DNA from 2 places in the Alteromonas mediterranea DE genome. Region 1 is predicted to be linked to the other one. Evidence: predicted binding sites of a transcription regulator. Region 1 holds the regulator's gene; the other holds the start of a gene.
The links. Region 1 encodes LexA, which represses DNA repair genes until DNA is damaged. Its sites were predicted from a motif close to TACTGTATNNNNATACAGTA; they were not measured.
Positions count from the first base shown of each region.

Region 1 (4,967 bases):
GAGCCACTACGAAGTAGGTATCGTGGTATTGGAAGTCAACTGGCGTTATCGCAAGCATAAGTCCCGATAACCCGCCTATGGTGAAAAGCACGATAAAGGCAATCGCAAACATCATCGGCATTTCAAAACTTAGCGAGCCACGCCACATAGTGGCCACCCAGTTAAACACTTTTACGCCAGTTGGCACCGAAATCAGCATGGTGGCAAACATGAAAAACATTTCCATATAAACTGGCATGCCCGTGGTAAACATGTGGTGAGCCCAAACGACAAATGACAACAGCGCAATGGACGCGGTTGCATAAACCATAGAAGCATAACCAAATAGCTTTTTACGGGAAAAAGTAGGAACAATTTGCGAGATAATACCAAAGGCCGGCAATATCATTATGTACACTTCAGGGTGACCGAAGAACCAAAAAATGTGCTGGAACATGACGGGGTCACCGCCACCTGCTGCATCAAAGAAGCTTGTTCCAAAGAATTTATCGGTCAATACCATGGTTACCGCGCCTGCTAGCACTGGCATAACGGCAATAAGAAGGAATGCAGTGATTAGCCATGTCCACACAAATAGCGGCATTTTCATCCAGGTCATGCCAGGGGCACGCATATTGAAAATCGTCACAATAACGTTAATCGCCCCCATAATGGATGAAATGCCCATTATGTGAACCGAAAACACAAACAGCGCTGTAGAATCGCCGCTATATGTTGTGGAAAGTGGCGCATAGAACGTCCAGCCAAATGCTGGGCCACCGCCTTCCATGAACAGCGAGCTCAACAGTATGAGAAACGCGCCGGGCAGGATCCAGAAACTCCAGTTATTCATGCGAGGCAATGCCATATCTGGCGCACCTATCATCATGGGGATTAACCAGTTAGCAAGCCCGGTAAAAGCAGGCATTACCGCGCCAAAAACCATGATAAGCCCATGCACTGTGGTCATTTGGTTAAAGAAATTTGGTTCAACAATTTGTAAGCCAGGCTGAAACAGTTCAGCCCGGATAACCATTGCCATCGCACCGCCCACTAAGAACATGATAAAGGCGAACCATAGATAGAGTGTGCCTATGTCCTTGTGGTTAGTGGTAAACAACCAACGGGTAACCCCCTTTGGAATATGGTCGTGATGCTCATGATCATCGTGTTGCGCAGAGGTATCTGGCGAAATAACTTCAGTTGCTTTGCTCATGATCTGCTCCTAGTTTCCGTTCGCAACAGCGTTGACATCTTTAGCCTGAACCATGTCACCGGTGTTGTTACCCCACGCATTTCGCTCGTAGGTAACAACAGCTGCTATTTCTTTAAGACTTAACATTTTGCCAAAGGCTTGCATGGCCGTGCCTGACTTACCGTGAAGCACAATGTCGATATGGCCTTGCTGATCTTCTTTGGCCATTTTGCTGCCTTTGAGTGCTGGAAACACGCCAGGGAGACCTTCACCGTTTGGCATGTGACATGCTGCGCAAGTCGCGTTATAAACACGCTCACCTTCTTGCATTAACTCGTCCATCGACATATTCATAGAAAGGAGACGCTGCTCCTCTTCTTTTGCCTGACGAACCATTGCTTCTTGTTCACTCATCCACTTATCAAACTCAGCGGGCTCTTTGGCAATAACCACAACGGGCATATAACCGTGATCTTTTCCGCACAATTCAGCACACTGTCCGCGATAAATGCCGGGCTCATTTACATTGGCCCATGACTCGTTAATAAATCCAGGGTTGGCATCTTTCTTAACGGCAAAATCTGGAACCCACCACGAATGAATAACGTCGTCAGAGGTAATAAGAAATCGTATTTTTTTGCCCGTAGGTATCACTAGTGGACGGTCAACCTCAAGTAAGTAGTTATCGGTTTTCTGAAACTTGTTTTCAATCTGCTCTCTTTGTGTGGCAAGAAGCGAGTAGAACTCCACGTCACTGTCCATATATTTATAATGCCACTTCCATTGCGACCCTGTGACCAACACTGTCATATCGGGTTCAGTGGTATCTTCCATCGCGATTAGCGTATTTGCAGCCGGTACCGCCATAAAAACGAGAATAAGGAAAGGGATAACGGTCCACGCGATTTCTACTTTTACATTTTCATGAAAGTTAGCGGGCTTAGCGCCACGAGACTTTCTATGTAGATACATAGACGCGAACATCACGCCAAACACGACCACCGCAATGCCAACACAAATGAAGAACATCAACATATGGAGGTCGTAAACCTGACCACTAATGTCGGTAGCACCGCGTCGTAAATTAAGTGAAGAGATTTCTTCACTTGCTTCTTGCGCGAAAATCAATGAAGAGAAAAGCAAAAATGGTAGGCTTGCGCACCACCTTGCCAATACGGTCGTTAGTTGTTTCACTCAGCACCTCCGGAATGGTACGGCTAAAGGCGCTATCTTGTTTTGCGCTAACCCTACCAAATGAATTGCGAACGATTGACCCATAACCTCAACTTGTAAAACAAATTTAGAGTCATTGTTATTATTTTGTTAATCTCTGTATAAGAATTGCGCAATAATGTCGTGCCGTCTAGTCTTTTCTATTAAAAACTTAACGAAGTGGTTAATATTTAATCATTTGGTTAAAAGTCAGCATAAGATGAGGTGTGCAGGAAGTAAGCTTTAGAATGTGCAAACGCGCAGTAAATCAAACGCCCATTTTGAACGTGGAGACAACGTCGATGTTACATTAACTTGCTATTAAATAGACAAGTTAATCCACCTTGAACGACAGTTTTAAACAGTGCTTATATTTTGTAATAGCTGTCGCGGGAGGTATTCATGGACGAAATAAAGAGAAATCTACCGCACAATAGTGGATTCAAGGATTTCTAGTAGGAATAGGATATTCAAACCTAATTTGCTTAAAGCAGAACAAAAACGGGGAGTAAAAGGCACAAAAAAAGCGGCTAATGCACCGCTTTTGATCAAAGAAGCTAAAACCTTACATCCAATCAGCGTTTCGTATAACGCCTACTGCAATACCTTCGATTGCGAAGGGCTCATTTGCAAGGTCAACTTTTATCGGTGAAAACTCTTCATTTTCAGCATGAAGTAATACCTCGCGACCGCGTTTTTCTAGACGCTTCACAGTAACATCTTCATCAACTCGAGCTACCACCACTTGTCCATTATGTACATCAGTCGTGCGATGCACAGCTAGCAGATCACCGTCTAAAATGCCAATGTCTTTCATACTCATACCGTTTACACGAAGTAAAAAGTCTGCTTGAGGTTGGAATAGGGCTGGGTCTACCTTGTAATGAGACTCAACGTGCTCTTGAGCTAAAATAGGCTCTCCAGCAGCTACACGCCCAATTAAAGGCAGGCCTTCTTCCTCTTCAGCTTCATTGTCCAGAGGAATATTGAGCTTTATACCTCGCGACGTACCCGGCAAAATTTCAATCACGCCTTTACGCGCCAAGGCTTTCAAGTGTTCTTCCGCGGCGTTGGCAGAACGGAAACCAAGCTGACGGGCAATTTCAGCACGCGTAGGCGGCATTCCCGTTTCTTGCATGGTTGTTTTAATAAGTTCTAAAACTTCAGTTTGTCGAGCTGTGAGTGGGCGCATAAAAGACCTGTCTGTTCATACAGTTCCTGTAAGTATATACACCTAAAACCAAATAACAAGCACTTAGCGCGTCTTTTGCTTATTGTAGTTGATGAAGAGCGTATACCTTGCTCTTATCGAGCTAGCAGAAGCATAAATCGCAGCCGCTTGATAAGCGCGCCACTATCTTAAATACCTTTTTGTTTTTGAACTTGTTCAAATACATGGAGTCATTACAGCAAGTAAAGCAATGATATTGGCTTATCGCGAGATTGTGACGCGATTGTGTTACACTCCCCTTGTTTTTATTTCATAGGATTACATAGTTCATGTCGTGGATGCGAAAAGCCCTTTTGTCGGTATTTCATTATCCTGTAAAGTTACTGGTTAAAGCCCATAGTATTCCAGTTAACGTTGAAACCGAATTAGGAATAGATAAAAGCAAACCTATCGTTTATCTACTTCCCACCAACTCAGTGACAGACCAACTTTCATTGAGAATGTCGACCCAAGCTCTAGACTTACCCAGCCCAACTAAGACCTTAACGTTGGCAGGGAGAGAGTATTCATCGACGTTGTTTTTGCGAAAAACACAACCGCTTTTCCGCTCGTCGGCAAAAGACACGGGAATTGAAGAAGTCTTTACAGACCTTTTCCACCTGCACAGAGACCATGAGAATCTCGATTTACAAGTTGTGCCGGTTTATGTGACATGGGGCAGAGCACCAGGCCGCGGTAACCCGGGACTGAGCGACCTTATTGCTGATAAGGCTGCACCCAGCTGGTTGCGCAAGTTATTCATCGTGCTGTTTTTAGGCCGTGACAACTTTATCAATTACTCTAAGGCCGTTTCGGCGCGCGCCATGTCTAACCAACACGGTAGCGATCAGAGTATCGCTCATAAGCTCGTTCGGGTTGCCAGTACGCATTTTCAGAGAAAGCGCCAAAGTATGACGGGCCCTACGCTATTAGAGCGTCAAGAGCTCAATAATAGCGTATTGGGGTCTGATGCCGTACGCCGCGCCATTGCCGAGGAATCTAGAAGCAAAAAAGTATCTCACGACAAAGCAAAAGCGTGCGCCCAGTCATACATTACCGAGATTGCTGCAGACTATCGCGAGGGCCTTATCCGGTTTGGCGACAGGCTGCTTACGCGTATCTGGAACAAAATCTATAACGGCATAAGCGTAGGGCACGCCGAACGAATTCGCGAACTTGCTGCAAACGGACATGAAATTATTTATGTGCCGTGTCACCGCAGCCATATGGATTACCTACTGCTCACTTACGTGATTTATCACGAAGGCATGGTAACGCCCCATATCGCAGCGGGTATTAATCTTAACTTTTGGCCCGTAGGTAAAATGTTCCGCCGTGGCGGTGCGTTTTTCCTGCGTCGCAGCTTTGCAG
Region 1 is NC_011138.3:4,384,250-4,389,216, forward strand. Features, by position in the region: gene ctaD (cytochrome c oxidase subunit I) at 1-1,195, opposite strand, end outside; gene coxB (cytochrome c oxidase subunit II) at 1,205-2,368, opposite strand; gene lexA (transcriptional repressor LexA) at 2,952-3,578, opposite strand; partial or broken gene plsB (glycerol-3-phosphate 1-O-acyltransferase PlsB) at 3,887-4,967, shown strand, end outside.

Region 2 (4,967 bases), 140 kb from region 1:
TCTAAACAATAGCAAACCACCGAATTAGCGGCTGAGCCTCGGCCTTGGTATAAAATGCGCTGCTGTTTGGCAAATTGAACAATGTCGTAAATCGTTAAAAAGAAGTACTCATACTCTTGCTCAGCAATCAGCCTGAGTTCTTTTTCTATTGTTTGCCTTATCTCTGACGTAATGCCTTCAGGGAAGCGAATCTTAATGCCTTCTTCCACGCGCTCTCTTAAATATGAGGTGGGTGTATAGCCTTCAGGCACAAGTTCAGCAGGGTATTGGTAGCGCAACTCTTCTAAAGAGAAGGTAAATTGTTGGGCAAGGCTATGGGTATTAGCCAGCCACTTTTCAGGATAAAGCTTTTTTATTTTATGGGTTGTACGCAAACTACGCTCTGCATTGCTTAGCGCTTCTCTTCCTATCTCGTGTACGGTGGTGTGCACTTTGGTGGTGTGCAAAATATGCTGTAACGGTAGTCTATCTGCATGATGCATTAATGCACCAGTACAGGCGATGACAGGAAAAGCGTAGGTAGACTGTAAGTGATTATAATGCGCAAACCTATGATGGTCACGCCCGTCTAGCAGGCGTTGCGCGCCGATAAAGGCGTCTATATTGGGGTGTTTCTGTAGCCACTGTGCCCAATACTTATCCTCATTCACCTCACCGCTAGGCAGCCAGATGAATTTACAGTGGCGAATGGTGCGTAAGTCCCACTCGGCAAGCTGATACTCCCCTTTTTCAGAGCGTCTTCTGGCGTTAGTGATAATACGGCACAGTTCGCTGTAGGCCGCTTTGTTTGGGCACAGCAATACAAAAGATAATGTCTTATCAAATATGAAATAGCTGCCTACGATAAGCTTAATGGGCAACCCTTGGTGTGTAATTTCATCGAAAGCGCGTACCACTCCTGCCACTGAGCATTCATCGGTTATTGCTATAGCCTCATAACCAAGAAAAGAGGCCGTGGTTACTAGTTCTGCTGGGGAAGAGGCGCCGCAGAGAAAGCTATAATGGCTTTGGCAAAAGAGTTCACTGTACTTCATGGTATTGCCTTATCTTAAGCGCTTAGGGCTAACAAAAAATACCTTGTACCCACCAGTGACTTTGCGCATCTTTAAACACTAAAAGCCTTACACTTTGAGGCGTTTGCGCTATAAAGTAGTCACGGTTTGTAGGGGGATCTCGCCACCACTCGCTATGCAGGCGTACCGGTCCGAAGCATATCTGTGATGGTTGAATAAGCGGTTTAGGCGCTTCAAAGGTGAAGGTTGGGGTGATATCACTGCTGTAGGAATAGCCACTGCCGTTTGGTTCTGACACCGTCATATATTCAAACTGGTGGCTATTGGTAGCGCAAGGCTGAAAAGTACTGTGATCGCCTAACTTAGCGTTTAGGCGACCAATTAGTTGCTTTTGTGCCACATCGTTAAATCTATCGCTAAAAAAGTCGCCATTGTTGCTATCTATTTCTTCAAACTGTTGGCACCGAACGCCAATGGCGGTGGCCGGTTCCGGTAACTCAAGGTTCTCTGTTTTAAGTGTGAATAAAGGTAGCCAGCTTTTAACGGATGCCTGAGGAAGCGCAGAGCGGATATTAATATCCAAAACGGGTGCTTCTCTAAAATGAATATGCACACTTATACTGGATGTGTATAAGTTTCTTGCGCGTAAATAGTGCGATAAGTGCTCGAACTGCTGGGTCACAAAAGGGGTTAGGTGTTGTGTATTTTCTATATCAAAAGGTAACAGCGTAAAATTATCGAAGTGCTCTAGCGGCCTAAACAGCGTAACCCGAGGAAAGATCTCCCCCCTAAGTGCGGTAAGGTACACAATCGTATTATTGTCAAAGCGCTTGCCTAGCTCTTGAACTGGCATTGCCAGTAACTCATGTACACGAGTAATACCTACTCTGGTCAGTGATTCTATAACTTTTGACGCAAGCGCCGTGGTAGAAAGAGGGCAAGCACCAAGCGCCTGTTTAATTTCTTGTTGCGCATGTAAGTAGGTATTGTGTTTGTGAAGCACAAGTACTTTGGCGGCTTCTATTGTCCATGCACTAGCGAAATGGTAACGAACATTGGCCTCAAATAACGCCTGAGTTAATGTTTTCCAGAGTGCCTCATGACCGCCATAATAGTGACTGAGATTATCTAACCTTATAGCCAAACCATCAGGAGCGTCTAGCACAATATCAGACGCCAACGGATAAAGCCTATGCGCCAGCTGAGTTAGCATATGTTTTTCATTTTCTTCATTGAAAGGCAAAATGTGTACATAAGGGCACAGCGCAGCCGCTTGAGCTAACCCATGACCTATTTCAATACCTTCTTTTTTCGCAACCTCGTTACATTGAATTATTTTGCTCGCTTTACTGCTATACACAGCTACTGGTGTACTTAAAGGCAGCGATGAGTCTGCGCTGCTATCAAGTTGCCCAGGCACTTTGCTATTCAACGTTTTATTGTTAGTTGCTTGATTGTGGCCATCAAGAGTGAGTTGATAGCAGTGAATATAGGCCCACAGCATGGTTAACTCACAGAGTGGAGCGCCTGATCGGAAAGCGTATTGTGTGCCATCGCCCATTTGATCGCTCGATTGTCAGGTGTCCACTGATGGGATATAACAATGTTATCTTTAGGCCAACCATGGCGCTGCTTGCGTATGCTTATTGATAAGGTGTGCGGCTCCCCTAACAAAGCGAGATCTAAAGCAATCGGTAAAGCACTAGCGTTGGTATTTTGCTGTGATATACGCTGTTGCTGTGGCGTATAAAGTAAGCACAATGCATCGTTATGTGTTGCGGCTACTTGTAAACGTCGCGCTGCTTTTTGACCTACGGCATTGCTCCATAACACTACACAATGACAGGCGGAGCTTTTTAAACATTGCTCTGCCGCCCATAATGACTCTTGCTGTGAGCTTGCCTTTACTACAAGCACTTGCTGCGCGTTTAACCCTAAATTTTCTAACCAAGGTGACTGTAACAGCCCTGGTGGGTTAATAAACACGACAAGTTTATGCGTACGGTGCCTACAGATAACCTCTTTGAATAACGAAAGTTCACCGACCCCCGTTAATGAAGCTATACGTACAAGGCCAGTAGACGCAACGCCTCCGTTAAGCGCTTTATCGAGATGCGGAAAGCCTAGTGAAAACTTTGCTTCACTTTGCTTTTTTTCTCTGGCCCGCCAGATATGCGGGTGGTTGTTAAGCACAGATAGCGGTTTGTTCATGACACTCAAAATAAACTGTATTTTTATACAGTATTATAGTGCAGCAAAAAGCCTTTTCAAGCCAAAAGGCTTTCGCCCCATTGTTTTGAATGCTAACTCACTGATTAGTTTGAAAAGGTAGAAGATTAAACTTTGAAAAATGGGAGGAAGAGTGGCTAAGGGTGCTAACCTTTGCAATGCATGAAAGATCAACACCCTAGCACATAGGTAATGCAGTAATAATGTAAATTAAACCGCGGAGTTTTAGCGCTACCCTTCAGCTGTCGGCGTTTTCGTTGGTTTTGCTGTAGTGCCATTTACCGTTGCTGTAACCATTTGGCAAAAGGCAATAAAACCATCCGCGGTATTCTTTGACCATACCATGCGTACATTTCCTGGCAGCGCCTTTACCACCTCGCGAATGTCTTCAAGGCTAACATCTTCGTTAAGCAACGCCTTATTCAGCGACTCTTCTAGTGACATACCCTTCTCACAGCACGCCATAATAATGGTCGAGAAGTTTTGCATTAGCGGGTGTAGCGCTTGGTACTGAACCTGATCGATAAGACGACTTTTATAGGCACTTTCAATACGTGATGTTAGGTTCTTTTCTAATGCATCTGTAACAAGAACCAAGTTGCGATAAACATAAGTCACCTTACTATTCGTTTGCTTATTCGAGTGGCGCAACAGCGCCAACTCTTTCTGTAAGTTCTGCGCTCGCAGCACAAAGTAAATTAAAAACAGGATGAGTAATCCAATAACACCAAATGCAACGATCATGTTTATTTAGCCTTTTGTTCTTCTATAAACGCATCGATATGTTGTTCTAAAATGAATAGTGGAACCGAGCCATTTTCTAAAACAGCGCGGTGGAATTTGCGAACGTCGAAACGTTCTCCTAATTCACTTTCTGCTTTTTCTCGTAGCGCTTTAATTTTGATTTCGCCAATTTTGTAAGACAGCGCTTGCGCGGGCCATGAAATATAGCGGTCAATTTCCGTATTCACGTTATGCTCAGAAAGGGCAGTATTTTCCATCATATAATTTACGGCTTGCTGGCGGCTCCAGCCCATAGTGTGCATGCCAGTATCAACAACTAAGCGGCATGCGCGCCACATTTCATAGCTTAAGCGGCCAAAGTTGTCGTAAGGCGTTTCATAAATACCGGCCTCAATACCCAAAAACTCAGAGTACAGGCCCCAGCCTTCACCAAACGCTGAAATATAAGTATTACGACGTACCATTGGTAAGTCTTCAAGTTCTGCTGCCAGTGATATCTGAAGGTGATGACCCGGCACGGCCTCATGTAATGTTAGCGCAGGTAGTGCATATAAAGGGCGCTTATCAAGGGCATAGGTATTTACCCAGTAATAGCCTGGTTGATCATCGCGGCTAGGGTGGATGTAACGGCCCGTGGTGTACTTAGGCGCAATGGCGTCAGGCACAGGAGCAACGCCGTAGGGCGTTCGCGGTAGATATTCAAATAATGAAGGCAGCTTAGCGTCCATTTTCTTGGCAATAAACGACGCTTCTTTTAATAAGTCTTCTGCGCTGGTGGCGTAAAACTGAGGGTCTTTGCGCAAAAAAGTGATGAAGTCGTTAATCGTACCATCAAAGTCAAGTTCATCTACAATTTGTTGCATTTGCGCGCGGATGCGTTTGACTTCTGACAGCCCCAGGTCGTGGATTTCTTGGGGCGTCATATCAGTAGTCGTATAATGCTTTGCGCGATTGGCGTAATACGCTACGCCATCAGGCCAG
Region 2 is NC_011138.3:44,319-49,285, forward strand. Features, by position in the region: gene MADE_RS00195 (error-prone DNA polymerase) at 1-1,034, opposite strand, end outside; gene MADE_RS00200 (Y-family DNA polymerase) at 1,063-2,574, opposite strand; gene MADE_RS00205 (recombinase RecA) at 2,520-3,224, opposite strand; gene MADE_RS00210 (hypothetical protein) at 3,474-3,986, opposite strand; gene MADE_RS00215 (DUF885 domain-containing protein) at 3,989-4,967, opposite strand, start outside.
Region 2: a site for LexA is predicted at 3,238-3,257, ahead of MADE_RS00205 (recombinase RecA). Genes of this name have one in related genera too.